DNA from 3 places in the Acidovorax sp. FG48 genome. Region 1 is predicted to be linked to each of the others. Evidence: predicted binding sites of a transcription regulator. Region 1 holds the regulator's gene; each other region holds the start of a gene.
What was found. The regulator sigma-54, encoded in region 1, starts transcription at its own class of promoters, with help from an activator protein. The targets are predictions, from matches to a motif close to TGGCANGNAANCTGCTTT.
Positions count from the first base shown of each region.

Region 2: the regulator sigma-54 is predicted to act here: its motif matches at 4,790-4,807, upstream of ACODSU_RS23735 (CmpA/NrtA family ABC transporter substrate-binding protein).
Region 3: the regulator sigma-54 is predicted to act here: its motif matches at 4,949-4,966, upstream of ACODSU_RS21885 (ammonium transporter).

Region 1 is NZ_JBMDJH010000016.1:13,413-23,902, forward strand. Features, by position in the region: gene ACODSU_RS19020 (dicarboxylate/amino acid:cation symporter) at 1-1,344, shown strand, start outside; gene ACODSU_RS19025 (DUF2214 family protein) at 1,517-1,963, shown strand; gene ACODSU_RS19030 (PsiF family protein) at 2,060-2,353, opposite strand; gene ACODSU_RS19035 (hypothetical protein) at 2,435-2,962, opposite strand; gene argS (arginine--tRNA ligase) at 3,074-4,888, shown strand; gene ACODSU_RS19045 (SPOR domain-containing protein) at 4,904-5,560, shown strand; gene ACODSU_RS19050 (thiol:disulfide interchange protein DsbA/DsbL) at 5,653-6,309, shown strand; gene lptA (lipopolysaccharide transport periplasmic protein LptA) at 6,417-7,076, shown strand; gene lptB (LPS export ABC transporter ATP-binding protein) at 7,133-7,894, shown strand; gene ACODSU_RS19065 (RNA polymerase factor sigma-54) at 7,894-9,492, shown strand; gene ACODSU_RS19070 (acyl-CoA thioesterase) at 9,573-10,055, shown strand; gene ACODSU_RS19075 (THUMP domain-containing class I SAM-dependent RNA methyltransferase) at 10,052-10,490, shown strand, end outside.
Region 2 is NZ_JBMDJH010000028.1:23,341-33,830, reverse strand. Features, by position in the region: gene ACODSU_RS23750 (tetratricopeptide repeat protein) at 1-1,358, opposite strand, end outside; gene ACODSU_RS23745 (ABC transporter ATP-binding protein) at 1,487-2,320, opposite strand; gene ntrB (nitrate ABC transporter permease) at 2,317-3,279, opposite strand; gene ACODSU_RS23735 (CmpA/NrtA family ABC transporter substrate-binding protein) at 3,343-4,587, opposite strand; gene ACODSU_RS23730 (ANTAR domain-containing response regulator) at 5,134-5,760, opposite strand; gene ACODSU_RS23725 (branched-chain amino acid ABC transporter substrate-binding protein) at 6,017-7,177, shown strand; gene tsaD (tRNA (adenosine(37)-N6)-threonylcarbamoyltransferase complex transferase subunit TsaD) at 7,223-8,263, shown strand; gene ACODSU_RS23715 (aldehyde dehydrogenase) at 8,328-9,779, opposite strand; gene ACODSU_RS23710 (ABC transporter ATP-binding protein) at 9,831-10,490, opposite strand, start outside.
Region 3 is NZ_JBMDJH010000022.1:29,844-40,333, forward strand. Features, by position in the region: gene ACODSU_RS21865 (MlaE family ABC transporter permease) at 1-776, opposite strand, end outside; gene ACODSU_RS21870 (GMC family oxidoreductase) at 1,063-2,754, shown strand; gene ACODSU_RS21875 (antibiotic biosynthesis monooxygenase family protein) at 2,769-3,119, shown strand; gene ACODSU_RS21880 (hypothetical protein) at 3,156-3,485, opposite strand; gene ACODSU_RS21885 (ammonium transporter) at 3,564-4,916, opposite strand; gene ACODSU_RS21890 (sulfite exporter TauE/SafE family protein) at 5,268-6,026, shown strand; gene ACODSU_RS21895 (ABC transporter substrate-binding protein) at 6,288-7,052, shown strand; gene ACODSU_RS21900 (amino acid ABC transporter permease) at 7,184-7,966, shown strand; gene ACODSU_RS21905 (amino acid ABC transporter ATP-binding protein) at 7,963-8,718, shown strand; gene ACODSU_RS21910 (DMT family transporter) at 8,798-9,685, shown strand; gene mrdA (penicillin-binding protein 2) at 9,770-10,490, opposite strand, start outside.

The DNA of each region.
Region 1 (10,490 bases):
TCGACCTTGAAGCTGCCTTTTTATCGGCAACTGTACTTCCAGGTGGTGTTCGCCATCGTGCTGGGCGTGCTGCTGGGTCATTTTGAGCCGTCCTATGGCGAGGCGCTCAAGCCGCTGGGCGACGCGTTCATCAAGCTGGTCAAGATGATCATCGCCCCGGTGATCTTTCTGACCATCGTCACCGGCATCGCGGGCATGTCGCAGCTCTCCACCGTGGGCCGCGTGTTCGGCAAGGCCATGGCGTACTTTTTGTTCTTCTCCACGCTGGCCCTGGTGGTGGGCCTGGTGGTGGCCAATGTGGTGCAGCCCGGCGCAGGCATGAACATCAACGTGGCCGACCTGGACCAGACGGCGGTGAAGGGCTACGTGGCCAAGTCGCACGAGATGACGCTCACGGGCTTTGCCATGGACATCATCCCCAAGACGCTGGTGAGCCCGTTTGTGGGCGACAACATCCTGCAGGTGCTGCTGGTGGCCGTGCTGTTCGGCATTGGCCTGGCCATGGTGGGTGAGGCAGGCCGCCCGGTGCTGAACTTTCTGGACGCGCTGACGACGCCTGTGTTCAAGGTGGTGGGCATCGTGATGAAGGCCGCGCCTCTGGGTGCGTTTGGTGCCATGGCGTTCACCATTGGCAAGTTTGGCCTGGGCTCGCTGGTCAACCTAGCGTGGCTGGTGGGCTCGTTCTATGTCACCTCGCTGCTGTTTGTGGTGGTGATCCTGGGCTTGGTGGCGCGCCTGTGTGGCTTCTCGGTGTTCAAGCTGATCCGCTACCTCAAGGCCGAGCTGATGCTGGTGCTGGGCACTTCGTCGTCCGAATCCGCCCTGCCATCGCTGATGGAAAAGATGGAAAAGGCGGGTTGCAGCAAGTCGGTGGTGGGCCTCGTGGTGCCCACGGGCTACTCGTTCAACCTGGACGGCACCAACATCTACATGACGCTGGCCGCACTGTTCATTGCCCAGGCGACGAACACCGAACTGACGCTGGGCCACCAGGTGGCGCTGTTGCTGGTGGCGATGCTGTCGTCCAAGGGCGCGGCGGGCGTGACGGGCGCGGGCTTCATCACATTGGCCGCCACCCTGGCCGTGGTGCCCGAAGTGCCGGTGGCCGGCATGGCGCTGATTCTGGGCGTGGACCGCTTCATGAGCGAATGCCGATCGCTGACCAACTTCATCGGCAATGCCGTGGCCACAGTGGTCGTGTCCCGCTGGGAAAACGCGCTGGACCAGGACCGCTTGGACGCGGCGATGAACGGCCATCCGCTGCCGCTCGCGGTGTCTGCGGCCTCAGCCCCTGTGGTGCCGGCGGATGTGCCTGTGGCGACGGTGGCGCGCACCGTGGCTTGATGGCGGGTACTTGCTGAATCAGCGCTGCCAGCGGCGCGGGCTTTCGTGCCCGCGCCGCTTCTTTTTGGAGCGGTCAGGCCCGCGCCATCGCGCACAATGGTGGCTCTGCCGGATGGCACTGTGAGCGCTTGGCGCAGCGCAGGGGCCTCGGGCGCTACAAGGAATCTGCACCATGACCCTCGAAGCCATCCTGGCCGCCTTTCACCTTCTGGCCATCCTGACCTTTGTGGTTTTTTTATCCAGCCAGGCGGCGCTGTGCCGTATCGAGTGGCTCAATGCTGCCGTGGTCGAGCGCCTGGCCCGCTTGGATGTGATCTACGGTGTGGCCGGGGCCGTGATGATTGGCAGCGGCCTGGCCCGGTTGATCTGGGGCGTGAAGGGCGCCTCGTGGTACCTGTCGCAGCCCCTGTTTCACATCAAGATCACCCTGGTGCTGGCCATGGTCGTGCTGTCGTTTGTGCCTTCGGCTGCGTTTCGCCGCTGGCGCCAGAACCTGCGCAGCACTGGCGCCCTGCCGCCCGCCGCAGAAGTCGCGCGGGTGCGCCGTCTGGTGATGATCCAGTCGCATGTGCTGCCCGTGGTGGCCGTGATCGCGGTGTTCTGGGCGCGCGGCTGGTAAGCGCAAACACCCCCCCATAAAAAAGCCCGCCTGGCTGGATGCCGGCGGGCTTTTGCTTATCGAGCCCGGTGAGGGTGCACCGGGTGTGAACTTACTTCACTTCTTCAGGCACTCGCTCATGAAGGCCTTGCGCTCATCGCCCTTGAGCGTCTTGGCCTTGGCGTCGGCGTTGCAGGTTTTCATCTTGTCCTGCTGGGTGGCGGGCTTGTTGCTCAGGCAGGTCTTCATGAAGGCCTTGCGCTCGTCGCCCTTCATGTCTCCAGCGTCCTTGTTGCAGGTCGCCATCTTCGATTGCTGTTTGGTGGGGGCCTTGGCGTCTTCGGCGGCGTGAGCACCCGCACCCAGTGTGAGGGCCAGGCCGAGTGCAGTCAGGGAAAGAAGCTTTTTCATGGAATCTCCTGGTGTGAATGCGTTATGGGGGGTCCCGACGGCATTGCACCATAGAACATGGCGTGCGACAACGCGCACAAGTCATGACAACCTTGTGCGGGGCTTGGTGGCCGCTGCCGCGTGAAAGGCTTTCAGTGTCGTCTGGATCTGCCGGGGGTCGTGCGCCAGCCCGCCGAGGGCAAACACCACATCCCCCCGTTGCTGCCAGCGTTTGAGTGTCTTGATGATCACGCCCAGCGCAGAGTCCTTGTGGCCAGGTCGCAACTTGACCAGGATCACGCCTTCGTAGTTGTCCAGGTGCACACGTTCCATGGCCTCCCAGGGCACGGTGTGCGGGTCGTCCTGGCGCAGGTCGGTGATGCCGGTGGCATCAATGACGATTGCCGGGTCTTGCTCCCGGTAGGCCTCCAGGGCAGACCGGCCCAGGGTTCCGCCCACGCAGAATGTGACCAACGCGGCACACAGGCAGAGGGCCGTGAACAGCCGGTCGTTCGATGCCAGAGCCCCATAGAGCGAGAACGCCAGGCATATCGCCATCAGCAGCACAAAAGGCACCTGAAACACCAGGGTCCAGCGGCGCCGGTAGAGCAGGATGGGTTGGGGCGGCATGTGCAATCTCCCGTTGAAAGGGCACAGCGACTTATTGTGCCTTTGGCTGCGGGACGCTACCCCGGCGGTGCGTCTGGCGCCCCGCCGCTGGCGGGCCCGTAAAATCCGCCGATGCTCACAGCCAAAAATGAATTGCTCGCTGCGCTCGCAGCCGAGCTGGAAAACCTGTCCCCCGGCGCTGGCGCCAAGGCAGCCTTTGAATCCCCCAAGGTGGCGGCCCATGGCGACTTTGCCTGTACTGCGGCCATGCAGCTGGCCAAGCCGCTCAAGCTCAACCCGCGCGCCTTGGGCGAGCAGCTCAAGGCTGCGCTCGAAGCCACGCCTGCTTTTCAACGCTGGGTGTCCGCCATTGAAATTGCGGGTCCGGGCTTTCTGAACATCCGCCTGCAACCTGCCGCCAAGCAACAAGTGGTGCGTGAGGTGCTGACGGCCGGTGAACGTTTCGGCTATCAGGCCAGCAACGGCCAGCAGGTGCTGGTCGAGTTCGTGTCGGCCAACCCCACGGGCCCGCTGCATGTGGGCCACGGCCGTCAGGCCGCGCTGGGCGATGCGATTTGCAATCTGTTCAGCACCCAGGGCTGGAAGGTGCACCGCGAGTTCTATTACAACGACGCGGGCGTGCAGATCGACACCCTGACCAAAAGCACGCAGCTGCGCGCCAAAGGCTTTAAGCCCGGCGACGAGTGCTGGCCCACCGACAGCGAGAACCCGCTGGCCAAGAACTTCTACAACGGCGACTACATCGCCGACATTGCCGAGGCCTTCAAGGCCAAGGCCACCGTGAAGGCCGATGACCGCGAGTTCACCGCCAATGGCGACGTGGACGACTATGACAACATCCGCCAATTTGCGGTGGCCTACCTGCGCAACGAGCAGGACAAGGACCTGCAGGCGTTCAACCTCCAGTTCGACGAGTACTACCTGGAGTCCAGCCTGTACACCAGCGGCCGCGTCGAGGCCACGGTGAACAAGCTCATCGCCAACGGCAAAACCTACGAGCAGGACGGCGCGCTGTGGCTCAAGAGCACCGACTACGGCGATGACAAGGACCGCGTCATGCGCAAGCAGGACGGCACCTACACCTACTTTGTGCCCGACGTGGCGTACCACATCGCCAAGTGGGAGCGTGGCTTCACCAAGGTCGTCAACATCCAGGGCACGGACCACCATGGCACCATCGCCCGCGTGCGCGCCGGCCTGCAGGCGGCCGATGTGGGCATCCCCAAGGGCTACCCCGACTACGTGCTGCACACGATGGTGCGCGTGGTCAAGGGCGGTGAAGAGGTCAAGATCAGCAAGCGGGCGGGCAGCTATGTCACGCTGCGTGATTTGATCGAGTGGACCAGCAAGGACGCGGTGCGTTTCTTCCTGCTCAGCCGCAAGCCCGACACCGAGTACACCTTTGACGTAGACCTGGCTGTGGCGCAGAACAACGACAACCCGGTGTACTACGTGCAGTACGCGCATGCGCGCATCCAGTCGGTGCTGCGCGCTGCTTTGGCTCATGCCCGTGGTGACACCCCGGAAGTGACTGGTGGGCAGCTTGAAAAGCTATCCAATGCGGATGCGCTGAATGAAGTCGGTGGGCAGGTCAGCGATTCGTCCCTAGCCAACGTGTGCGATTTGCTGGACCTCAGTGCTGCCGATCTTTCTCCACTTGAAGGCCCCCAGGCCCAGGCCCTGATGCTGCAACTGGCCAAGTACCCCGAGATGCTCACGGCCGCTGCCGAGGGCGAGGCGCCGCACGATGTGACCTTTTACCTGCGCGATCTGGCCGCCAGCTACCACAGCTATTACGATGCCGAGCGCATCCTGGTGGACGACGAGGTGGTGAAGAAGGCGCGCCTGGCGCTGGTCGCTGCCACCGCCCAGGTATTGCACAATGGCCTGGCGGTGCTGGGCGTGTCGGCCCCGGCCAGAATGTAAGCAGTTACTACCAATATGAAAAAGCAACAGACGGGCGGGACCATTGTCGGCTTCATCGTCGGGGTCATCGTGGGCCTGGGCGCGGCGCTGGCCGTGGCCGTGTACGTGACCAAGGTGCCGGTGCCGTTCCTGAACAAGGGCAACGGCCGCGGCGCGGACATGGACGCTGCGGAGTCCCAGAAGAACAAGAACTGGGACCCGAACTCGCCGCTGTATGGCAAGAACCCGGCCCGCCCCGCGGCGCCCCCGGTGGCCGCGGCTGCGTCAGCCCCTGCATCGGCACCGGCGCCCGAGGTGCGCGCCGCCGCATCGGCCGCCAAGCCTGCCGCGAGCAAGCCAGACGCCAAAGCCGAGGCCAAGGCAGAGAGCAAGCCGGGCGCAGACCCGCTGGGCGACTTGGCCGTGGCCAAGGCAGCCGCCAAGGGCAGCGTGGACCCGTTTGACTACTTTGTGCAGGCTGGTGCCTTCCGCACCCAGGCCGACGCCGACGCCCAGCGCGCCAAGCTGGCCATGCTGGGCTGGGAGGCCCGGGTGAGCGAGCGTGAGCAAAATGGCCGGGCGGTGTTCCGGGTGCGCATCGGCCCCTTCACCAAACGGGACGATGCCGAGGTGCTCAAAGAGAAACTCGACGGCGCCGGGCTGGAATCGGCGCTCGTGCGCGTGCAGCGCTGAAGCGCTTGCAAAAACGGCGCCACCGCCAGGGCTGAACTTTTTGTAAAGGGATGTCTCACATCCCGCATACCTGAACCAGGAGAGTCTTTGTCATGAAACGCCGTGAGTTTTCTTTGTCCGCCGCCTCGGCGGTTGCCGCTTCTGCCCTGACGCTGCCAGTGGCCAACCCTGCCATGGCGCAAGCCCGCCAGTTCAAGGAGGGCAAGGACTTCAAGCGGCTGGACAAGCCCGTCGCCCCAGACGCCCCCGCTGGCAAGGTCGATGTGATCGAGTTCTTCTGGTACAGCTGCCCCCACTGCAACGCCTTCGAGCCCACGCTGGACGCCTGGGTCAAGGCCGCGCCCAAGGACCTCTCCATCCGCCGTGTGCCCGTGGCATTCAACGCCAGCTTCGTGCCCCAGCAAAAGCTGTTCTATACGCTTGAAGGCATGGGCAAGCTCGAAGCCCTGCACGCCAAGGTCTTCCGTGCCATCCACGTGGAAAAGGCCAAGCTCGCCAAGGACGACGAAATCCTGGCCTGGGTGACCCAGCAGGGCGTGGATGCGGCCAAGTTCAAGGAGGTCTACGGCTCCTTCAGCGTGGCCAACCAGGTGCGTCGCGCCTCGCAGCTGCAAGATTCGTACGGTGTTGAGGGCGTGCCTTCCATGGGTGTGGCGGGCAAGTACTACACCGACGGCACGATGGCCGGCAGCATGCAGACCGTGTTGCAGGTGGTCGAATACCTGGCGGCCACGGCACGCAAAGCCTGACGATCTGCCGACCCTGTCGGCAAGTTGTCCGAAAGGCCCGCGGATGCGGGCTTTTTTTCGGGGTGGGTACCATCGGATGGCTACAATCATTGCAAGATTCGTGCCCTATGACCCACCGCCTACTCCCCTTCCTTGTGCTCGCAGCCCTGACCGGCCTTGCGGGCATGGCACATGCCGAAAAGGCAGACCGTGCCAAGCCCATGAACATCGAGGCCGACGCCTTGCGGCACGATGAACTCAAGCAGACCAGCGTGTTCTCGGGCCGCGTGGTGATGACCAAGGGCACCATCGTGCTGCGCGGCGCGCGGCTGGATGTGCGCCAGGACGCTGACGGCTACCAGTACGGCGTGGTCACGGCCGAGGCAGGCAAACGAGCGTTCTTCCGCCAGAAGCGCGACACCGTGGCGGGGGCGCCGGACGAGTTCATCGAAGGCGAAAGCGAAGTCATCGAATACGACGGCAAGGCCGACAACGTGCGCTTCATCACCCGCGCCGAACTGCGCCGCTACCGTGGGTCGGTGCTGAACGATGAGATCACCGGCGCCGTGATCGTCTACAACAACCTCACCGACGTGTTCACCGTCGATGGCCAGAAGGCGCCTGCGTCTTCGGCTGCGGTCGGCGACACCCCTGCGCCCGGTGGCCGTGTGCGTGCCGTGCTGGCACCCAAGGACCCGCCGCCTGGCGCAGCAGCCCCCGCCAAGGCGCCCGAGTCGCCCGCACCGGCGCTGCGCCCCAGCAACACCCTTGGCGGTGGCGCCAAGTGAGCGGGCCCGTGGTGAGTACTGGTCCCGAGACCCCGGCGACCCCTGCGAACAGCCGTCTGGGGCCTGATTCGCAGTCGGGCAGCCGCCTGGAGGTGCAGCACCTGGCCAAGTCCTATGGCAGCCGCAAGGTCGTCAAGGACGTGTCCCTGGAGGTGCAAAAAGGCGAAGTCGTGGGTTTGCTGGGCCCCAATGGCGCGGGCAAGACCACTTCGTTCTACATGATCGTGGGCTTGGTACGCAGCGATGCGGGTGACATCCGTATCGACGGCCAGTCCGTGGCCCACATGCCCATCCATCGCCGGTCGCGCCTGGGGCTGTCGTACCTGCCGCAAGAAGCCTCCATCTTCCGCAAGCTCACCGTCGAAGAAAACGTGCGCGCCGTGCTGGAACTGCAGCGCGCCGATGACGGCCAGCCGCTGTCGCGCGATGCCATCGAAGAGCGCCTGACGGCCCTGCTGCAAGAGCTGCGCGTGGACCACCTGAGGGCTTCACCTGCCCTGGCGCTGTCGGGCGGCGAGCGCCGCCGCGTCGAGATTGCCCGTGCCTTGGCCACCCAGCCGCGTTTCATCCTGCTGGACGAGCCCTTTGCGGGCATCGACCCCATCGCAGTGATCGAGATCCAGCGCATCATTGGCTTCCTCAAGGCACGCGGTATTGGTGTGCTCATCACCGACCACAACGTGCGCGAGACGCTGGGCATCTGCGACCACGCCTTCATCATCAGCGACGGCCGCGTGCTGGCGCAGGGCACGCCCTCCGAGATCGTGGACAACGCAGAAGTGCGACGGGTGTACCTGGGCGAACACTTCCGCATGTGATGAAGCCTGGACTGTCGCTGCGCGTCTCGCAGCATCTCGCATTGACCCCCCAGCTCCAGCAGTCCATCCGGCTGCTGCAGTTGTCCACGCTCGAACTGTCGCAGGAAGTCGAGCAGATGCTCGACGAAAACCCGTTCCTCGAACGCAATGCCGACGAAGCCCCGCGCGAGGAATTTGGCCTGGAAGCCGCCGACACGCCGGCACAGGCCGACGACTACAGCGCCGATGATGCTATGTTTTCAGGAGCTTCCAGCGTAAGCAGCACCAGCACTGAAAGCCAAAACGATGCTGAAATCTCCGGTGGGGGCTCGGACGAACCCGACTGGAGCGGCGACGGCACCGTCGAGATGGCGCCCAACGATGCCGAGTGGGGCGGCGACGCCCCGGCACGCACCCGCAACGACGCGGAAGGCGACGAGGCCGATGCCACCGAGCTGGCCCGCTCGCACGAATCGCTGACGGCCTTTTTGCACCGCCAGGCGCTGTCGCTGCGCCTGTCCGAAGTGGACACGGCCGCGCTGCGTTTCCTCATCGAATCGCTGAACGACGACGGCTACCTCGAAGAGCCGCTGGAAGAACTCGCCATCAGCCTCGCCGGGCCCGACGACCTGGAACAGATCGAAGAGCTGGTGCACCGCTTCACGGTGGCCCAGCGCCTGCTGCAAAGCCTGGAACCTGTGGGCGTGGGCGCGCGCAATCTGTCCGAATGCCTGACGCTGCAGCTCGCGGCGTTGGCGGCCGACGAAGACAGCGACGCCGACCCCGAGACCGTGCAGACCGCTCTGCGCATCTGCCAGCAGCCGCTGGAGATGCTGGCCCGCCGCGACATCCGCCGCCTGACGCAGCTGTGCAGCGAAGGTGGCGTGGCTGGAGAAGAGCGCACCCGCGCTGCCATGGCACTCATCGCCCGCCTGGAACCGCGCCCCGGCCGCAAGTTTGCCGACGTGGAGCGCAACATCATCGTGCCCGACGTCATCGTGCGCAAAGCCGGTCGCGCCAATGGCAGTGGCCAGCAGAACTTCATCGTGCAGCTCAACCCCGACGTGATGCCCCGCCTGCGCGTGCACGACATCTACGCAGGCGCCCTGCGCGGCCACAAGGGCGGCGAAGGCCACCAGGGCATGCAGCAGCGCTTGCAGGAGGCGCGCTGGTTCATCAAGAACATCCAGCAGCGCTTTGACACCATCCTGCGCGTCTCGCGCGCCATCGTTGAGCGGCAAAAGAACTTTTTCACCCACGGCGAACTGGCCATGCGCCCGCTGGTGCTGCGCGACATTGCCGACGAACTGGGCCTGCACGAGTCCACCATCAGCCGCGTCACCACCGCCAAGTACATGGCCACGCCGATTGGCACCTACGAGCTGAAGTACTTCTTTGGCTCCGGCCTGGGCACCGAAACGGGCGGCAACGCCTCCAGTACGGCGGTGCGCGCGTTGATCAAGCAGTTCGTGTCGGCGGAGAACCCGGCCAAGCCGCTGTCCGACAGCCAGATTGCCGAGATGCTCAAGGAGCAGGGCATCGAATGCGCACGCCGCACGGTGGCCAAGTACCGCGAGGCGCTCAAGATCGCGCCAGCGAATCTGCGCAAGGCTTTGTAGACGCGCGGCAGGTGGCGCTCTGCCCGCCAGCGCCGCCGTAGTCTTTTCTGTTGTTTCCGCATTACCCACCGCAGCCCACCATGGCCCGCATCGTCTTTGACCTTCCCCCGCACTTCGGCTTTGCCACCGAACTGCAGATCTACATCAGCCACGTGAACCAGGGCGGGCACCTGGACAACGCGCAACTGCTCAGCCTGGTGTCTGAGGCGCGCGTGCGCTTTTTCCAGTCGCTGGGATACCCGGAGGCCGATGTGGGCGGCCTGTCCATCGTGGTGGGCGACATCGTGGCGCAGTACAAGTCCGAAGGCTTCCACGGCGAAACCATGCGCGTGGAGATGGCGCCTGCGGACTTCAACCGCTACGGCTTCGACCTGGTGTTCTGCATGACCGAAAAAGCCTCGGGCCGCGAAGTAGCGCGCGGCAAGATCGGCATCGTTTTCATCGGCAAGGCCAGCCGCAAGGTCGCCCCTATCCCCGACTCCATCCGCCAGCTGCTGCTGGCCCGCGCGGGGGCGCCCGGTTCCCCCGCCGTGCCCGAGCGCGTATCCTCCCCATCGACATGAACCAACTCCAACTTTTCCTCCCTTGCGCCGCGGGCGTCGAGGGCTTTCTGGCCGACGAGGTGCATGGCATCACAGGCCTCACGGGGCAAGACCTGCTGGTGGGGCGGGGCGGCGTGCTGCTGCGCGCCTCGTGGCGCCAGGCCATGCAGCTCAACCTGCACAGCCGCCTGGCCCAGCGCGTGCTGGTGCAGCTGGCGCACCGTCCTTACCGTTCTGAAAACGACCTCTACAACATGGCCAGCGATGTGGCTTGGGAGATCTGGTTCACCACGCGCCAGACCTTCAAGGTCGAAGTGACGGCCCAGCACAGCCCGCTGCAGAGCCTGAACTTCGCAGGCCTCAAGGTGAAAGATGCCGTGGCCGACCGCTTCCGCCACAAGAGCGGCGTGCGCCCCGATGTGAACACCCAGTGGCCCGACGTGCGCATCCACCTGC
Region 2 (10,490 bases), on a different contig from region 1:
AGTTCCATCATCAGGTGCGTGGTGGCATGATGAAAATAGTCGGCGGAAAAGTAGCCGACACGGATTTTCCCCGGCGCGCGCCGGGGAAAATCGACCAGTTGCGCTTGCCGTGCATTCAGATGTTCAAGGTGTGCCTGCGCAATCCGCAGATGCGTCTCCGGACTGTCCAGCATGGCCAGAAACGGGAAAGGATTGCGTTGGTTTTCGATGGCGATCCCACCCAGTTCCTCCCTGCGTTTCTGAAAATCTTGCCAGTCACAAATCTGCATCTGGATGGGAAGCAGTGTGGATGGATCGGTGTCGCAGGCCTTCAAATTGGCGATGGCTTGGGGAAACCGCTTCAAATCAATTTCCGATGCAGCTTTTGCAAAACGCGCAGCATGCAGCTCGGGGTCGATAGACAAGGCCTTGTCGAAATTTCCAATGGCATCCTCGTGCCTGCCCAGGGCGGCGAGAGCGCGGCCGCCCACCGTGTAGGCCACAGCGTTTTCCGGGTCGCCTGCCAGTGCGCGTTCCACCTGAGCGATGGCGTCCTTGAACCGTCGAAGGTCGATCAGGCAGTTGGCATGGTCCAGAAGCAATGCCGGCGTTGGCGGGAAGGTCTCCGAGGCGTTTTTTAGTAGCAGCTCCGCTTCGGGGAGCAGGCGTTGCTTGACCAATGCGCGGGCTTTGGTACTCACCGCATCGGGGTAGTGGGGCTGAATCGACAGCGCCTGGTTGGCGTGGCCAATGGCCGCGTCGAACTGGTCCAGGGCGATCAGGGTTTTGGCGAGATTGTTGTGGGCCTTGGCATGCTGAGGGGTGCCCTGCAATACTTTTTCGAAGCAACGGGCCGCCTCTTCAGGGCGCTGGAGCTCCAGCAGGGCTATGCCGCGGTTGATCTGAATTTCCGGATGATCAATGCCTACCGAAGCCAGGGCCTCCGCATCCTGCAGCGCTATGTCATAGCGGCTCGCCTTGACCAGCAACGCCAACCGGTTGACGCGTGCTGCCGGCATGGCCGGGTTCAAGGCCAAAGCCTCGTCGATGCACTGAAGTGCTTCGTCGGTGAGGCCACATTCCGCCAGAGCCAGCGCCAGATTCACATGGACGCCAGCATCTTGGGGCAGTAGCCTTCGGGCTTCGGTCAGCAGCTCTTTGGCTTTCGCAAAAGCACTGCTGGAGAGTGCGACCACTCCCAGCATGTGCAGGCTGCCCGCATGCTCAGGTTTTTTTCGCAGGATCTGCTGATACAGGTTCGCGGCATTCTGAATTTGCCCTCCCCGATGCAAGGCCAGCGCCTGCTGGTACGCCTGATCGATATTGAAACTGTTGCCTGATGCGGGCGAGCGCGGGAAAAATGGGAACTGCGATGCCATGGTGTGACGCGGTGGTTCACAAAAAAGTTGCTACCGGACGCCGTAAGCAGGCGGCGCGGGGAGGCTGAATTGTGCAGTACCACCGGCGGTCACGCCGATTCGCGAGTGAGCCAAGCGTTGGGTCGGGGTCAGGCCGCCTTCTCGACATGCCCCTGCCGGGTGTACAAAAAGTCGATCACCGCCTTGCGGTAGTGCACATACTGCGGGTCCTCGGCCAGTTCCACGCGTTTGCGGGGGCGCGGCAAGTCGACGGTCAGCACCTCGCCAATCGTGGCGGCCGGGCCGTTGGTCATCATCACGATTTTGTCGGACAGCAGCACGGCCTCGTCCACATCGTGGGTCACCATCACCACGGTGCTTCGGGTGCGTGCTACGATCTCCAGCAACTCGTCCTGCAGCTTGGCGCGGGTCAAGGCGTCGAGCGCGCCGAAGGGCTCGTCCATCAGCAGCACCTGGGGCTCCATGGAGAGCGCCCGGGCAATGCCCACGCGCTGCTTCATGCCGCCCGAGATTTCGCCGGGGCGCTTTTGACCCGCGTGGGTCAGGCCCACCAGTGCCAGCGCGGCATCGGTGCGGGCCTTGAGCTGGGCCTTGGTTTCCTTGGCGCCAAAAACGCGCTCCACAGCCAGGTAGATGTTGTCAAAGCAGGTGAGCCAGGGCAGCAGCGAGTGGTTCTGGAACACCACCGCGCGCTCCGGCCCCGGGCCCTTGATCTCCTTGTTGGCGCACAGCAGCGCGCCGTTGGTGGGCGTGGTCAGGCCCGCGATCAGGTTGAGCAGGGTGGACTTGCCGCAGCCCGAGTGGCCGATGAGCGCCACGAACTCGCCCTTGGCAATCGTCAGGTGAATGTCGCGCAGCGCCGGGAACAGGCCCTTGGCTGTCCTGAAGGTCTGCTCGACGCCGTGGATCTCGATGAACTTGGTGCTTATGGAAGGGTGGGTGGATGGAGCTGTCGTGTTCATGCTTTCACCTCTTCAAACGTAAATGCGGTGGCCAGCTTGATGAGTGCAAACTCCAGCAGCAGCCCGACGATGCCGATCACGAAGATCGCGATGATGATGTTCTTGACGTTGAGGTTGTTCCACTCGTCCCACACCCAAAAGCCGATGCCCACGCCGCCGGTCAGCATCTCGGCCGCCACGATCACCAGCCATGCGGTGCCCACGGCCAAGCGCACGCCGGTCAGCATGTAGGGCAGCACGGCGGGGAAGAGGATCTTGGTGGCGATCTTCCACTCGCTCAGGTTCAGCACGCGGGCCACGTTCATGTAGTCCTGCGGCACGCGCTGCACGCCCACGGCGGTGTTGATGATCATGGGCCAGATGGAGCAGATGAAGATGGTCCAGATGGCGGCCGGGTTGGCGCCCTTGAAGACCAAGAGGCCAATCGGCAGCCAGGCCAGGGGCGACACAGGGCGCAGCAGGCTGATCAGCGGGTTGAACATGCGCGACAGAAAGCTGAAGCGCCCGATCACGAAGCCCGCCGGAATGCCCACCAGTGCCGCCATGCCAAAGCCGATGGCCACGCGCTGCAGGCTCATCAGCACGTTCCAGCCCACGCCCTGGTCGTTGGGGCCGTTGCGGTAGAAGGGGTTGCTGAACACCTCCAGCGCCTGCTGCCAGGTGTCCTTGGGGCTGGGGATGCTGCCGCCCGTGGTGGTGGAGACCACCGCCCACAGGCCGACGAGCAGGCCCAGGCCACACAGCGGCGGCAGCACGGCCAGCCAGAAGCTGCGCGAGAGGGCCGACCAGTCGCGGCCAGTGGACGCCGTGGCGGGCGCTGCAGGTGCCTTGGGTGCAGATGTAACGGCTTTTTGGCTTCTTACGCTAGTGGATGTTGTGCTTGCAGCTACAGTATTCATAGCATTCTGTGCGGCCACGGGGGCTGCATCCAACGGGGAGTGAAAGACGGCACTGACCATGGTTTTCTCCTGTGCAGGGCTGGCTGGCGGGGTGGTCGGGCGGGCGCTGGGGCAGGGTTGCCGTCAGGCCTTGATCTTGAAACCGTCGGCGTACTTGGCGGGGTCCTTGCCGTCCCACACCACGCCGTCGATGAGCTTGCTGGTGCGCAGCACATCCTTGGGCACGCTGATCTTCATGGCACTGGCCACTGACTTGTACAGCTCGACCTGGTTGACTTCCTTGGCCACGGCCAGGTAGTCGGGGTGGCTCTTGAGCAGGCCCCAGCGCTTGTGCTGGGTCAGGAACCACATGCCGTCTGACAGATAGGGGAAGTTCACCGCGCCGTCGTTGAAGAACTTCATGTGGTTGGGGTCGTCCCAGGTCTTGCCCAGGCCGTTCTGGTAGCGGCCCAGGATGCGCTGGTTGATGGCGTCCACACCGGTGTTCACATACGCCTTGCCGGCCACGGTCTCGGCCATCTTCATCTTGTTGGACAGGCTGGCATCGATCCACTGGCTGGCTTCGAGTACGGCCATCATCACGGCGCGCGTGGTGTTGGGGTACTTCTTGACGAACTCGGCCGTGGTGCCCAGCACCTTCTCGGGGTGGTCCTTCCAGATGTCCTGCGTGGTGTTGGCCGTGATGCCGATGCCGTCCATGATGGCGCGGTGGTTCCAGGGCTCGCCCACGCAAAAGCCGTCCATGTTGCCCACGCGCATGTTGGCCACCATCTGCGGCGGCGGCACGGTGATGAGCTTGGCGCCCGACAGCGGGTTGATGCCCGCAGCCGCCAGCCAGTAGTGCATCCACATCGCGTGGGTGCCGGTGGGGAAGGTGCCCGCAAACGTGTATTCGCGCTTCTCGCTGGCCATGAGCTTGGCCAGGGATGGGCCGTCCACCGCACCCTTGTCGGCCAGGGCTTTGGAGAGGGTGATGGCTTGGCCGTTGTTGTTCAGGTTCATCAGCACGGCCATGTCCTTCTTGGGACCGGCGGTGCCCAGGTGCACGCCATAGACCAGGCCGTAGAGCACGTGGGCAAAGTCCAGTTCGCCGTTGACCAGCTTGTCGCGCACGCCGGCCCAGCTGGCTTCCTTGTTGGGGACGATGGTCACGCCGTATTTCTTGTCAAAGCCCAGCACCGAGGCCATGACCACGCTGGCGCAGTCGGTCAGCGGGATGAAGCCGATCTTGACTTCCTTCTTCTCGGGGGCGTCGGAGCCCGCTGCGTGGACGAGTGCGCGCAGCGCGGGGCTTACACCCACAGCGCCCACGGTGGCGGCCTGCAGCACGGTGCGGCGGTTGAGGCTGGTTTTCAACAGATCGGTCATGGGGCATCCCTGGTGGCGTGAAAAACAAAAAAGGCGTCCTCACACCGCGCCTGGCTGGCTGCATCAAAGCAACGCCGGGAGCGGGTGGGGACGCCTTTGTCCGTGGTGGAGCCTGGAACGGGTCCGGGGCTCCTTGCCAGCACCGGCCCGCCGTTGGGTCAGTGCTGTCAGTGGTCAGACCTGCATTGGTCTTGCACTGTGCAATGCAAAGCGCGTGCCAGCGCGTGTTGCGCCATGTTGGAGCGCTGGATGCTATGGAATGGATAGCTGTTTGCGCTTGATCGATAAGCGCTACACGCCTGCGGGGCTTGCGGTAGGAGCGTTTGTGTTGCGATGAGGGTGGTCGCACTGCCTTTGTGCGGCGCACCATTTGGGAGGGACCTTGGAATTGGGCGCGGCCTAGGCGAGGGATGCCAAGCAATGGCCGCCGAGCCGCGTATGCGGCGCTTCGCTTGCGTGCGAGGGCATCGTCCCCCTTCCCGAATGACGCAGTCATTCGAGAGAAGGGGGAAGCGGCGCAGCCGCTCAGGGGGTAGTTCTCTGGTTTTACCCCAGCAGATCCATCACATCCAGCATGCGCTGCGCCACATCCACCAGCTTCAGGCCCTTGTCCATGGCCGTCTTTCGCAGCTTTTCGTAGGCGGCCTGTTCGGTCAGGCCCTGGCGCTGCATCAGCAGGCCTTTGGCGCGGTCGATGGTCTTGCGGTCGCGCAGCTCGGTCTTGGCATCGGCCAGCTCGGCACGCAACGCCTGTTCGTGCTGGAAGCGGGCCATGGCCACGTCCAGGATGGGCCGGATGCGCTGGGGTGCCAGCCCCGCCACGATGTAGGCAGACACGCCCGCTGCCACCGCATCCTTGACGTGCGAGGTGTCCTCATCGTTGGTGAACATCACGATGGGGCGGCGCTCGTCGCGCGTGGCCATCACCACATGCTCCAGCGCGTCGCGGGCTTCGCTCTCGGCGTCCACGATGATCAGGTCGGGCTGCAACTGGGCGATGCGCTCGCTCAGGAACACATCGGCGGGCAGCGTGGCCACCAGGTTGAAGTTGTTCTCCAGCAGCCCGATGCGCAGCGCCCGCGACCGCTCCGCCTGTTCCACGGCGTGTTCGTCGTCAGGGTCGGCGACTGCCAGATCCGGGGCCACCACCACGATGCGCAAAGCCTCATTCATACCGGCGAGGATAAGCAATTTTTACGCCACAAATTGGTGCGCCGGGGTGGTGCACACCCTCCGAGGGCCCTTGCAGCCCCCCTGCGCTCCGGGTTATCCCGGCCACAGGCCCGCTGCGCCTCGCGGTACTGGCCGCCGTTGCAGGGCCTGAAAGTTGCTAATACTGACACCGTGGGAGGGCATACCCGGTAGCCCGCCCAGCAGGGCGTCGCATATACATCTGCACACACAGTCACACTGAAATGGAGTTTTTTGCATGAACAAGCACATCAACCGGCGCCGCTTCTCGGCCAGCATGGCCTTGACCGCAGTGGCGACTGCCGCACTCCTGACCGGATGCGGCAAGGTGCCGGACACCATCAAAATTGGTGTAGCGCAGCCCCTCTCTGGCCCGCTGGGCGCCCTGGGGCAGGATCTGCTCAACGGCGTGAAGCTGGCGGTGGATGAACTCAACAAGTCCGGCTATACCGTGGACGGCAAACGCGTGACGCTGGAGGTCGTGTCCGTGGACGACAAGGCCGACGCCACCACCGGCAAGGCTGTGGCGCAGCAGCTGGTGGATGCGGGCGTGGTGGCCGTGGTGGGCCACCTCAACTCGGGCGTGAGCATCGAGACCGCCCCCATCTATGCCGCCAAAGACATTCCACAGATCGCCATCTCGACCAACCCCAAGTTCACGCAGCTTGGGTTCCCTACCACGTTCCGCATGGTGGCCAACGACACCCTGCAGGCGCGCGCCATCGGCTCGTTTGCCGCCACGCAGCTGGGCGCCAATCGCTACGCCGCGCTGGACGATGGCACGCCCTACGGCAAGGGCCTGGCCGACGGTGCTGCCGCGCAGCTCAAGGCCGAGAAAAAAGAAGTGGTGGTGCGCAAGTCGTTCGACGACAAGACCGTGGCCTTTGACGAACTGGCTGGTGAACTCAAGGCGGCCAATGTGGAGGTGATCGTCTCGACCCTCAACGACTTCCAGGCCCTGGCGCTGCTCGAATCGCTCAAGAAGGTAGACCACACCAAGGTCAGCCTGCTGGGCGGCGACACCATCAAGACCACCGACATGACCAAGGGCGCGGGCATCGTGCAGGGGCTCTACGCCACATCGCCCGTGCTGGAAGCCAAGGAGTTCACCACCGGCAAGCCCTTCCTCGAAAAGTACATCGCCGCTTTCAAGAAGCCCCCGGCCTACGGCGGCCACTACAGCTATGACAGCACCTACGTGCTCTCGGCCGCCATCCAGAAAGCCAAGTCCGCCGACCCCAAGGACATCACTAAGGCCCTGCACAGCATCAACGGCTACGCCCCGGTGATCGGCACCATGACCTGGGACGACAAGGGCGAGCAACGCTACGGCGCCGTGGGGGTGTACGAGCTGCGCAGCGGCAACTGGGAACTGCGCATGCGGTCGGACCGCTGGTAAACAGCCCTGCAAGGACGGATCAGCCCCGGGTTTTACACTCGGGGCATGAGTTTGCTGATCCTGGGTATTGAATCTTCGTGCGACGAAACCGGCGTGGCATTGGTCCGTTCTACGGGCGATGCTGTGCCTACGCTGCTATCGCACGCGCTGCACAGCCAGATCGAGATGCACCAGGCCTATGGTGGCGTGGTGCCAGAGCTGGCCAGCCGCGACCACATTCGCCGTGTGCTGCCGCTGGCCAAAGAGGTGCTGGCCGAGTCCGGCCAGACGCTGGCCGATGTGGACGTGGTGGCCTACACGCGCGGCCCGGGCCTGGCGGGGGCGCTACTGGTGGGCGCGGGCGTGGCCTGTGCGCTGGGCGCGGCGCTCAACAAGCCGGTGCTGGGGGTGCACCACCTGGAGGGGCATTTGCTGTCGCCCTTCCTCAGTGCCGACCCACCGGAATTTCCCTTTGTGGCCCTGCTCGTTTCGGGCGGCCACACCCAGCTGATGCGTGTGGATGGCGTGGGCCGCTACGAGATTCTGGGTGAGACCATTGACGACGCTGCGGGCGAGGCATTCGACAAGTCCGCCAAGCTCATGGGCCTGGGCTACCCGGGTGGCCCAGCGCTCTCTCGTCTGGCCGAGCAGGGCAGTGCCACGGCCTTCAAGCTGCCACGGCCTTTGCTGCACAGCGGTGATCTGGATTTTTCGTTTGCCGGACTCAAGACGGCCGTGCTCACGCAGGCCAAGAAGCTGGGCGACGAACTCGAAGCGCGCAAGGCCGACCTGGCGGCGAGCACCGAGGCCGCGATTGTCGAAGTGCTGGTGAAGAAGACCCTGGCCGCCCTCAAGCAGACCGGCCTGAAGCGCGTGGTGGTCGCCGGTGGCGTGGGCGCCAACCGGCATCTGCGCGCCCAGCTCAACGCGGCCTGCGCCGCAGCCAAGGTGCGCGTGCACTACCCCGAGCTGCACCTGTGCACCGACAACGGCGCCATGATTGCCATGGCGGCAGCCATGCGCCTACAGGCCGGGCAGCAGCAGGCCAATACCGACTACGCGTTTGACGTGAAGCCTCGCTGGCCGCTGGATGCGATCACAGTTTGATGTTTAGGTGAAAGTGGCCGCTAGCGCTTGTCCAGAAAGCGCTAGCAGCTATCTTTTTTGAACTTCAGAAGGGGTAGTGGCGGGGAGTGGTCTGCACTGTGATCCAGCGCAGTTCGGTGAACTCACGCACCCCGGCCATGCCGCCAAAGCGGCCATAGCCCGAGCTCTTCACGCCGCCAAAGGGCATCTGGCCTTCGTCGTGCACCGTGGGGCCGTTGACGTGGCAGATGCCCGATTCGATGCGCGCCGCCACGTTCCAGGCCTTGGCCACATCGCGGCTGAACACGGCGGACGACAGGCCGAACTCGTTGTCGTTGGCGCAGGCAATGGCTTCCTCCACGCCGTTCACGCGCACCACGGGCTTGACGGGTCCGAACGACTCTTCGCGGTAGATGTCCATTGCGGCCGTGACATGGTCGAGCACCGTGGCCTGCATCAAGGTACTGTCGCTCTTGCCGCCGCAGACCAGCTTGGCGCCCTTGGCCAGTGCGTCGTCGATGAGGGCGTTGCAGCGGTGCACCGTGGCCATGTCCACCACCGAGCCCAGCACCACCGGGCCCTTGCGCGGGTCGCCCAGGGGCAGGGCCTTGGCGCGCTCGCCCAGCTTGGCCACAAACTCGTCGGCCACGGCGTTGTCCACGATGATGCGTTCGGTGGACATGCAGATCTGGCCCGAGTTGGCGAATGCGCCAAACACGGTGCCCGCCACGGCGGCGTCGATGTCCGCGTCATCCAGCACCAGCAGCGGGGCCTTGCCGCCCAGCTCCAGCACCACGGGTTTGAGGTACTTGGCGCAGGTCTGCGCAATGATGCGGCCCACCTTGGTGGAGCCGGTGAAGTTGATGCGGCGCACTGCCGGGTGGGCCACGATGGCCTCGACCACCGCACCGGCATCGGCCGGGGCGTTGGTCACAAAGTTCACCACCCCAGCGGGCAATCCAGCCTCTTGCAGCGCCTCGATGATGAGACCGTGCGTGGCGGGGCACAGCTCCGAGCCTTTCAGGATCACCGTGTTGCCGCAGGCCAGTGGCGTGGCGATGGCACGCACACCGAGGATGACCGGAGCGTTCCACGGCGCAATACCCAGCACCACGCCCGCCGCCTGGCGCACGCCCATGGCCAGGCTGCCGGGCACGTCGGACGGGATCACCTCACCCGCGATCTGCGTGGTCAGCGCGGCGGCTTCCTGCAGCAGACCCGCAGCCAGGTGCACGTTGAAGCCGGCCCACATGCCGGATGCGCCCGTCTCGGCCGCCATGGCCACGGCAAAGTCGGCCGTGCGGGCCTCCAGCGCGTGCGCGGCCTTGAGCAGCAGCGCACGGCGTGCGTTGGGCCCCAGGGCGGACCAGGCCGGGAAGGCCTTGGCGGCTGCGTCGGCAGCGGCCTTGGCATCGGCCACGCTGGCGGCGGGGGCCGTGGTGGCGACCGAGCCATCGAGCGGGTTGCGGCGCTCAAACGTGGCGCCGCCGGTGGCTTGCACGCGCTCGCCGTTGATCAGCATGGAAATGGCAGTCATGGATGAAAGCTCCTGAAGAAGAACAGATGAAAAAGAAGGGGGGAAAGGTATTCAAGCGACGCCAAGATAGGCTTGGCGCACCACGTCGGACTGCAGCAGGTCAGCGGCCGCGCCAGACGCCACGATGCGTCCGCGCTCCAGCACATAGCCGCACTGTGCGATCTGGAGGGCCTTGCGCACGTTCTGCTCGACCATGAGCACCGTCACGCCCTGCGCAGCAATGCGCTGCACGATGGCCAGCAGCTCATCGACCATGCGCGGCGCCAGTCCCAGCGAGGGCTCGTCCAGCATCAGAAGGCGTGGGCCGCTCATCATCGCGCGGGCCACGGCCACCATTTGCTGTTCGCCGCCGCTCATGGTGCCTACGAGCTGCGTGGCGCGCTCCTTGAGGCGCGGGAAGTCTTCGAACGCCTGGTGCAACCGCTCGGCCCGCACCCGTGAGGGCACCAGCCAGCCGCCCAGCTCCAGGTTCTCGGTCACCGTCATTTGCGGGAACAGCTGGCGGCCCTCGGCCACCAGCGCTAGGCCGCGCTGCACGCAGGCGGTGGCATTCATGGCGGGCAGGTCGCTGCCGTCCAGCGCCACGGTGCCCGTGCGCGGCAGCAGCCCGGCCAGCGCCTTGAGCAGCGTGGTCTTGCCCGCGCCGTTGGGGCCGACGATGACGGTGACGCCGGGTGCGGAGTGCAGCGACAGGTCTTGCAGCACCTGAAA
Region 3 (10,490 bases), on a different contig from region 1:
GGCATCACCAGCCGGAACCCGTGCGGGATGCCCATGACGCGCATGGCATCGAGCTCTTCGGTCACGCGCATCACACCGATCTGCGCGGTAATGGACGAGCCCGAGCGGCCCGCCACCAGAATGGCCGCCAGCATGGGGCCCAACTCGCGGATCAGCGAGATGCCCAGGATGTTGACGATGAACGACTCGGCACCAAACTGCCGCAGCTGCAGGCTCATCAGATAGGCCAGCACCACCCCGATGAGGAAGCCCACCAGCGCCGTGATGGGCAGCGCCGTGGCGCCCATGCGGTACAGGTGACCGGACACATCACGCCACGGCCCCTTGCGCGGCGCACGCGCCAGGCGGCCCAGGTCCAGCACCAGCTGGCCCACCATCTCCAGCAGGTGGCGGGCGTGGTCCACGCCATGCAGCACCAGCACGCCCAGGTGGTCGATCTGTTCGCCCAGGCGCCAGGGCTCGGGCGGCGGTGCCACGCAGGTGAACTGGGCCACGCGCGTGAGCATGGTGCGCTGGCTGTCGGTGCAGGCCAGCTGGGCGGGCCAGGCGTGCTGCCAGTGGTTCCACAGCAGCTGCGCGCCCACATGGTCCAGCCACTGCAGCTCTCGCAGGTCCCAGCCCAGAGTAGGGGCAGGCGGTGCGTCACGCAGCTGGTCCGACACGGCCTGCCACTGCTTCGCATTGCCCAGCTCGGCCGCGCCCCAGCGCCCACGCAGCTGCGCGCACGGCCCTTGGGGCGTATCGGCGCGAACGATGTGGGGGGCGTGGTCGGTCATGGGTCAGGCCACCAGGGCAGTCGCAGGGATAGGGTCGTCAAGAAGCAGCAAGGAAGAGCGTGCATGGTAGCGGAGCGAATCCTGCACGCGCTGTCGGACACCAGCCTGTCAAGCACAGACAGGCGGCGAAGCGTGTAATTATTATCAAATCGACGCCAAGCGCAATTACTACAAGCACCAGCAGCTACTAAAAATGTAGCAATAGGCACACACCCTATCGACAGGGCCTGCCCCATCCGCACAATGGCCCACCGTTACCACCCTTGATCGGCACCGCCCCTTCTCCATGAGCGACACCACGTTTGACACCATCATCATCGGCGGGGGCACGGCCGGCTCCCTGCTGGCCAACCGCCTGAGCGCCGACGGCCGCCACCGCGTGCTGCTGATCGAAGCGGGCCGCAAGGACGACTACCACTGGATCCACATCCCCGTGGGCTACCTGTACTGCATCGGCAACCCGCGCACCGACTGGCTCTACAACACCGAACCCGACGCGGGCCTGAACGGCCGCACCCTGCGCTACCCGCGCGGCAAGACGCTGGGCGGCTGCAGCAGCATCAACGGCATGATCTACATGCGCGGCCAAGCACGCGACTACGACCAGTGGGCCGAACTGACGGGTGACGCCAGCTGGCGCTGGGACAACGCCCTGCCCTACTTCCGCCGCCACGAAGACCACTGGCGCCTGGACCAGCCCGGGGGTGTGAACGAAAATTTCAAACGCCTGCACGGCAACAAGTCCACCGGCAGCACGGGCGAATGGCGGGTGGAAAAACAACGCCTGCGCTGGGATGTGCTCGACGCCTTTGCCCACGCCGCGCAGCAGGCCGGCATCCCGGCCACCGACGACTTCAACAGCGGCAGCAACGAAGGCGTGGGTTATTTCGAGGTCAACCAGAAAAGCGGCTGGCGCTGGAACACCGCCAAGGCGTTTTTGCGGCCCACCTGCTACGGGCGCCCCAACTTCGAGATGTGGACCAGCGCACAGGCGTCCAAGCTCATCCTCGAAACCCAGCCCGACGGCAGCCAGCGCTGCACCGGCGTGCTGGTGTGGGACGGGCACGAGATGGTCACTGCCCGCGCAACGGGTGAGGTGATCCTGAGCGCAGGCGCCGTCAACTCGCCCCAGCTACTGCAGTTGTCGGGTATCGGCCCCGCCGCGCTGCTGCGCCAGCACGGCGTGGAGGTGAAGGTGGACCTGCCCGGCGTGGGCGCCAACCTGCAAGACCACCTGCAGATCCGCGCAGTGTTCAAGGTGCAGGGCGTGCAGACGCTCAACACCATGGCCAGCTCGCTGGTGGGCAAGGCCAAGATCGGGCTTGAGTACGCGCTCAAACGCAGCGGGCCCATGAGCATGGCGCCCTCGCAGCTGGGCGCTTTCACCCGCAGCAGCCCTGACCAGCCCTACCCGAACATCGAATACCACGTGCAGCCCTTGTCGCTCGATGCGTTTGGCGAGCCGCTGCACAGCTTTCCGGCGTTCACAGCCAGCGTGTGCAACCTCAACCCCACCAGCCGGGGCACGGTCAACATCAAGAGCGCCGACTTCAAGGCCGCCCCAGCGATTTCGCCCAACTACCTCAGCACGCCCGAAGACCGCCAGGTGGCGGCCGACAGCCTGCGCGTCACGCGCCGCATCGTGGCCCAGCCCGCGCTGGCCAAGTACCAGCCGCAGGAGTGGAAGCCCGGCGTGCAGTTTGAAAGCGACGAAGACCTGGCGCGCCTGGCGGGCGACATTGCCACCACCATCTTCCACCCCGTGGGCACCACGAAGATGGGCCGCGACGGCGACCCGATGGCCGTGCTGGATGCGCAACTGCGCGTGCGCGATGGGCGTGGTGGTGTGGTGGCCGGCCTGCGCGTGGTGGATGCGGGCGCCATGCCCACCATCACCAGCGGCAACACCAACTCGCCCACGCTGATGATGGCGGAGAAGGCGGCGGAGTGGATCATCCAGGCACGGCGGGCGGCGTGAGTACCATCGCGCCGATGTATTCCTCCACCTTCATCTTTGCGGCCAAGCAGTTCGACGACGCCTTCCACCGTCTGGACGAGGCCATCGCCACCGCCGCACGCGCTATCGACGGCTACCTGGGCGAGGAGTCGTGGACGGACACCGGCAACGGCCTGGTATCCAACGTGTACTACTGGCAGTCGCTGGAGGCGCTGCAAACGCTGATGCAGCACCCCGCGCACCTGAAAGCCAAGGCCGCGCAGGCGCAGTGGCTCAATGGCTACCAGGTGGTGATTGCTCAGGTGCTGCGCACCTACGGAGACAACCAGCTCGCCGGGCTGCTGCCCACGGCCGCGCTGTTCACACAGGGCACTGCGCCCCACTAGTTTTTTCAAGTCGCGGCGCAGAAGCCGCTTGGCAGGTCAGCGGATGCCACCCACATAGCGCGGCACCTCGGGGGCTGGCTCGGGGGGCGGTGCGGGGCGCGCACGCACCGCCTGCGCCGCGGCGTCCAGCAGCGGTCGGCGCTGAGCGGCCGGCGGGCTGGCGTGCAGGGCGTGCTCCAGGCGGTCGGCCCATTCGGCCAAGTCGGGCGCGTTGTCTTCGGTGGCGCGCTGGCGCGCAAACCGCACGATCTCCTGCGCGTAGTCCGCGTTGGCCGCCATCCATTCGGTATCGGTCACGCGCCCTGTCTTGCGCCGCAACAGCACATGCAGGTGGGCGGCAATCGCCAGCTTGTCGGAATCGGACATGTTCGGCTCCTTACTGCATTGGGGTCATCCATCGGACTGCATTCGCTGGCCCGCACATCACAGGACGCGGCGACACATTCAGCCGCCCAGGCGCTCGCGGTGCTGGGCAATGTCCAGCCCGGTCTGCTCGCTTTGCTCGTCCACCCGCAGGCCCATCGCAAAGTTGACGACCCACAGCAGCGCGGCCGTCACCACCAGGCTGTAGGCCGCCACGGCGCCCACGCCGATGGCCTGGGTCAGCAGGCTGCCCGCAGCGCCTCCCACGGTCTTGCTGGCCAGCACGCCTGTCAGCAGCGACCCCACGATGCCGCCAACGCCATGCACGCCAAATACGTCGAGCGAGTCATCCACCCGCAGCAGCCGCTTGAGCCCCGTGGCGCCCCAGTAGCAGGCCAGCCCGGCCACCAGACCAATCACGACGGCCGAGCGCAGCGTGACAAAACCGGCGGCGGGCGTGATGGCCACCAGCCCCGCCACCAGGCCGGAGCACAGCCCCAGCAGCGACGGGCGCCCGCGCACCACCCACTCGCCCAGCATCCACGACAGCGCCCCGGCTGCAGCGGCCAGGTGCGTCACGGCCATGGCCAGCCCGGCGCGCCCATCGGCCGCCACCGCTGAGCCTGCGTTGAAGCCAAACCAGCCCACCCACAGCATGCCCGCGCCCGCCATGGTGAGCCCCAGGTTGTAGGGTTCAAACGGCTCGCGCCCATACCCCGCGCGGCGGCCCAGAAACCAGGCGCACACCAGCCCTGCCACGCCCGCATTCACGTGCACCACCGAGCCGCCCGCAAAGTCCAGCGCGCCCATCTGCGCCAGCCAGCCCCCGGGCTCCCACACCCAGTGCGCCACGGGCGCGTACACCACCAGCGTCCACAGCCCAATGAAGACCAGCATGGCCGAGAACCGCATGCGCTCCACAAACGCGCCCACCAGCAGAGCGGCCGTGATGATGGCGAAGGTGAGCTGGAACATGGCGTACACCGACTCGGGAATCAGCGGCGCAATGTGGCTCACGGCCAGCTTGCCCGCCTCCAGCTGAAAGTCGAGCCCGGCAAAGCCGGCGCGGTCCCAGCCCCCTAGCCAGGCACTGCCGGGTGTGAACGCCAGCGAATACCCCGCCGCAAACCACAGCAGACTGACCAGCCCCGCGATGGCCACCACGCAGGCCATGGTGTTGAGCACGTTCTTTCTGCGCACCATGCCTGCGTAGAACAACGCAATGCCGGGCAGCGTCATCAGCAGCACCAGAGCAGTGGAGGTCATCATCCAGCCGGTGTGGGCCGCATTCACCGTGTCCTGGGCCACCAGGGCGGGGCGTGTGAGGGGCGCCGCTATGGCGGGAGCCTCTGGCACGCTCTGGGCCAGCGCGCAGGTGCACAGCCCCAGACACAACGACACGACCGCAAACACCCGGTGGTTGACTGCACGCATGCACGCTCCCTTTCGCAATTTGTTACAAGCGCGTTGCACGAGCCATGCCAGCCGGTTGCCACCGAATCGGGGCAGAGCAAGCCCCCAAAAGCCGTTCGGCGCCCAACAACGGGGGGCGGGAAACCCCCAATGCACCAGCAGGGTGCAGCCGTTACAGTTGCGGCACTCGAAAGCGCGCTTCGGTGTGCCAAGCGAGGGGCCCGAGGAGACAACCTTTCTACCAACAATACAGTCCAAACACCCAACGAGGTGTACACCCTTTCAGGCGCTGGCGATCCCAGCGCCTTTTTCTTGCCCGCTCGATCCCGAGCGGTCCTGAATCGATAGCAGGCCCGGTGCGACAATCCTGCGATGGAATGGATTTTGATGACCCTGGCCTCGCTGCTCGCGGGCTTTGTGGATGCGATCGTGGGAGGCGGTGGACTGGTGATGGTGCCCGCGCTGTTTGCGGCTTTTCCGGGCGCGCCCCCGGCCACGCTGCTGGGCACCAACAAGGCGGCCTCGGTCTGGGGCACCGCCATGGCCACCTGGCAATACAGCCGCAAGGTGCAGATCCGCTGGTCGGCTATGCTGCCGGCCGCAGCCGCCGGTTTTGCCGGGTCGTTCGTGGGCGCGTGGGCCGTCACCGTGGTGTCGGCCGACTTCCTGCGCAAGCTGCTCCCCCTGGTGCTGCTGGGCGTTCTGCTCTACACCCTGGCCAAAAAGGAGCTGGGGCGGCACCACACCCCCCGGTTTGCCGGCCGGGCCGAGGTGATTGCCGCGTGCCTGATTGGCGTGCTCATCGGCTTTTACGACGGGTTCTTTGGCCCGGGTACGGGCAGTTTCTTCGTCTTCTTGTTCGTGCGGCTGCTGGGCTACGATTTTCTCAATGCATCGGCCTCGGCCAAGCTGCTCAACTGCGCCACCAACATTGCTGCCATTGCGCTGTTTGCCGCCAAGGGCCATGTGTGGTGGCACTTTGCGGTGACGCTGGCCGTGGCCAACGTGCTGGGCAGCCTGCTGGGCACACACATGGCGCTCAAGCATGGCACCGGCTTTGTGCGGGGCATCTTCATCGTGGTGGTGAGCACGCTGATACTGAAGACGGGGTACGACGCCTTCCTGCGGTAGGCCTGCTCTTCACGCTCCAGGCGTCGCTTGCCAGGGTGGCACCCAACTTGCAAAGCGCTGCACGGCCTACCACCAGGGCGCCCCGAGGTCATCGGGGTTGCCCTGCATGGCCCGAATGTGAACGCGCGTCCTATAATTTCCGCACGTTTCCGTTTGATGACGAGGCCCATCGCCAATGGCGATGTCCGCATCCACCCGCTCCGGCCTGCCTACCCGCAGGCCGGATTTTTTGTACCTGAACCACCCCCACAGGAACCTGTCATGCAATTTTTCAAGTCTGCCGTTGTCACCGCCGTGGCGCTGTGCGCTGCCCTCGCCGTCCAGGCCCGCACGCTGGACGAAATCAAGAAGGACGGCAAGATCATCGTGGCCACCGAGGGCCAATTCGCCCCCTTCAACTACTTTGAAGGCACCAAGCTCACAGGTTTTGAGGTGGAAGTGGCGGAGCTGGTGGTCAAGAAGATGGGCCTGAAGCTCGAATGGAAGACGCTGGGCTTTGACGCCCTGCTGACCGGCCTGGGCCAGAACCGCTGGGACGCCGTGATCGCCTCGCACGGTGTGACCGACGAGCGCTCCAAGGCCGTGACCTTTGCCAACCCCCACTACTGCTCGGGCGGCATCATCGTGGCCATGGACGACAAGATCCGCAACGCCAAGGACCTGACCGGCAAGGTCGTGGCCGTGCAAACCGGCACCAGCTACCTGGAGCAGGTGAAGAAGGTCAGCGGCGTGAAGGAGGTGAAGAACTTCCCGCAAGACACCGACGCCCAGCGTGCCCTGATCTCCAAGCGCGTGGACGCCTGGGTGAGCGACAAGTTCGTGGCCAAGGAAGCCGCCGCCAAAAACGCCAAGGCCGGCTTCAAGCTGGGCGACATGCTGTTCATCGAGCGCATCGCCCCCGCCATGGCCAAGGGCAACACGGGCCTGGCCGATGCCTGGAACAAGGCCTTTGCCGAAGTGCTGGCCGATGGCAGCTACGCCGCCGTCTCCAAGAAGTACTTCAACGAAGACGTGCGCTGCAACTGATGTAAAAACGCGTCACGGGGTGCGCAGAGGGCCCAGGCCTGCTGCGCACCCTTTGCCGTTTCTGGTGGCGGGTGCATGATCGCCCCGCACCCAGTCCGATTTCCAACCAAGACCGTATGGTCGTCTGATCCATGCTTCTCGCTCTTTGGCCACAAGGCTGGTCCCGACAGCAGCGCAGCAATGCCACGCTGGTCGCTGCACTGGTCGTGATGGTGCTGGCCCTCTCGCTGCTGGGCCAATTGCTGTCGTTCTTTCCTGACCCCATCGGCCCCAACGCCCAGGCGTTCTCTGAAGGTGCGCGCACCACGCTCTGGCTCACGCTGGTCAGCGGGGCCGTGGGCCTGGTGCTGGGCACGGCCGCGGCGCTGGCCCGCACGGCCCGCTGGACGCCCGTGCGTTGGATTGCTGGCGTGTACATCTGGGCCATTCGCGGCACCCCGCTCTTGGTGCAGATCCTGTTTGTGTACTTTGCCCTGCCGGTGCTGGTGCCCGGGTTGAACCTGCCAGACTTTGCCGCCGCCGTCGTGGCCCTGGGGCTGAACGTGGGCGCGTACAACGCTGAAGCGCTGCGCGCCGGGCTGCTGGCCGTGCCACGCGGCCAAACCGAGGCCGCCCGGGCGCTGGGCCTGGGCCGCATGCATGTGTTCATGGATGTGGTGTTTCCGCAGGCGTTCAAGATCTCGCTGCCGCCGCTGGTGAGCAACTTCGTGGCGCTACTCAAGGACTCGTCGCTGGCCTACGCTATTGGTGTGGTGGAGCTGACCAACGTGGGCAACCGCATCCAGTCGGCCACCTTCCAGCCCATCGCCACGCTGACCACGGTGGCCATCACCTACCTGCTGCTGACCACGCTGGTCACGCAGATCTCCAACGCCGTCGAATACCGCTTTGACGTGGAAGGGCGCAACCGATGACCGCGACGACGAACCAGCCCAAGCCCTACATCGTGGCCGAGCGGGTGTGCAAGTCGTTTGGCGCACACCAGGTGCTCAAGGACGTGTCCACCGTGTTCCACACCGGCGAGGTCACGGTGATCATCGGTGCCTCCGGCTCGGGCAAGAGCACGCTGCTGCGTGCCATCAACCGCCTGGAGCCCCACGACAGCGGGCGCATCACCATTGACGGCGTGGAGGTGAGCGACGACCACGCCACCCTGCAGCGCCAGCGCTGCGAGGTGGGCATGGTGTTCCAGCAGTTCAACCTGTTCGGCCACATGAGCGTGCTGGACAACGTGACGCTGGCGCCGCGCCGCATTCGCAAAACACCGCGCCCTCAGGCCAACGACGAAGCCATGCAGCTGCTGCGCCGCGTGGGCATGCAGGACCACGCGCACAAGTACCCATGGCAACTGTCGGGCGGACAGCAGCAACGGGTGGCCATTGCCCGGGCGCTGGCCATGCAACCCAAGGTGATGCTGTTTGACGAGCCCACCTCGGCGCTGGACCCCGAGATGGTCAAGGAAGTGCTGGACGTGATGCGCAGCCTGGCCCGTGGCGGCATGACCATGATCGTGGTCACCCACGAAATGGGCTTTGCGCGCGAGGTGGCCGACCGCGTGATGTTCTTCGACCAGGGCCGCATCGCGCACGATGCGCCGCCGCAGGAGTTCTTCAGCAACCCGGCCAACGACCGCATCCGCGCGTTCCTGGGCCAGGTCAGCCACTGATCAGAATCCGCGCCGCACTGCAAAGGCCGCCCGGGCAACCGGCGGCCCTTTTTTCTTTTTGGTATTGAGGAATTTGTCGATGCGCACTGAACGCTGGGGCCTGATGGCCCTGCTGGCCGTGACCGTGGTGTGGGGCACCACCTTCCCGGCGATGAAACTGCTCTCGGCGCACCTGGACGCGCTGCAGATCATCTGGCTGCGCTTTGTGATTGCGCTGCTGGTGCTCGCACCCCTGTGGCGCGGCATGCTGCGCCACGAGCGGCGCTGGGGCTGCGCACTAGGCTTGCTGCTGTTCCTGGCGTTCTGGCTGCAGATCGAGGGCCTCGCGCGCACCAGCAGCAACCGCAACGCGTTTGTGACCGGCCTGAACGTGCTGGTGGTGCCGCTGATTGCCATGGCAGCGCTGGGGCGTCGCTATGGCTGGCGCCTGTGGGCCGCCTGCGGGATGGCACTGGCAGGCATGGCCCTGATGTTCCACGAGAACGAGCCATGGAACCTGGGCGATACGCTGACGCTGGCCAGCACCGTGTTCTATGCGCTGTACATCCTGGCGCTGGAAGAATGCGCGCGCCGCACGGCCGCACAGCCCCTGCGCGCCACCCGCATGGCCGCCGCCCAGGCCACGGTGATGGCATTGGCCTCCACCGCGCTGCTGCTGGTGCAAAGCGGCAACATGGACTGGGTACGTGCTGTCGCTCATCTGCCGGCGGATGCCTTGGTGGCCCTGCTGTACCTGGGCCTGCTGGCCAGCGTGGTGGTGGTGACGCTGCAGGCCTGGGGCCAGCAGCGTGTGGACGCCATGCGCAGCGCCATCGTGTTCGGGCTGGAGCCGGTGTTTGCCGCGCTCACGGCGTGGGTGTTGCTGGGCGAACAGCTGGGCTGGGCCGGGCTGAGCGGGGCGGCGCTGATTGTGGCAGCGCTGGTGTTCAGCCAGCTCCAGCCGTCACCGCGCACCGTCAGTGCTTAGGGTCCCTCTGCAAACAAAAACAGCCGGTAGCGCCAGTGGATATTGCGCCAAAAGCTATTATTTTGAGAGCAATCTAGCCCCTATTCACGGCGCCACCAGCGGCACCTCGCTGGCTTTGCGGGGCTTGCCGATGGGCGCACTGGCCTGGCCCTTTTGTACGGCCGCAATGTCTTCTTCGCTGGGGTATTCGCCCATCAGCCAGTAGTCAAACACGCGCCGCGCAATCGGGGCCGCATGGGCGGCGCCAAAGCCGGCGTTCTCCACAATGGCCGCCAGGGCGATGGTGGGGTTTTCGGCCGGGGCGAACGCCGCGAACAGCGAGTGGTCGCGCTGGTGTTCTTCGAGCGCCTTGGCGTTGTACTTCACGTTCTGGCCGAGGCTCACGGCCTGGGCGGTGCCCGTCTTGCCCGCCGAGGTGTAGGGCGCGCCCATGAACACCCGCGTGCCCGTGCCGCCCTTGTTCACGGCCACCAGGGCATTGCGCACCAGTTCCACGTTCTTGGGCAGGTAGCCCAGGTTGACGCCGGGGGGCTGCACGATTTCGGTGATCGCGCCAGTGACCGAGTTCTTCACCGCCTTGGCCATGTGCGGGCGGTAGCGGATGCCGCCGTTGGCCAGCGTGGCCTCGGCCAGCGCCAGCTGCAGCATGGTGAAGTTGTTGTAGCCCTGGCCAATGCCCAGCGACACGGTTTCGCCCGGGAACCAGCGCTTCATGTCGGCCCGCTTGTAGGTGTTGCGCTTCCACTCGGTGCTGGGCAGCGTGCCCCGCACTTCGCCGTTGAGGTCGATGCCCGTGGACTGGCCG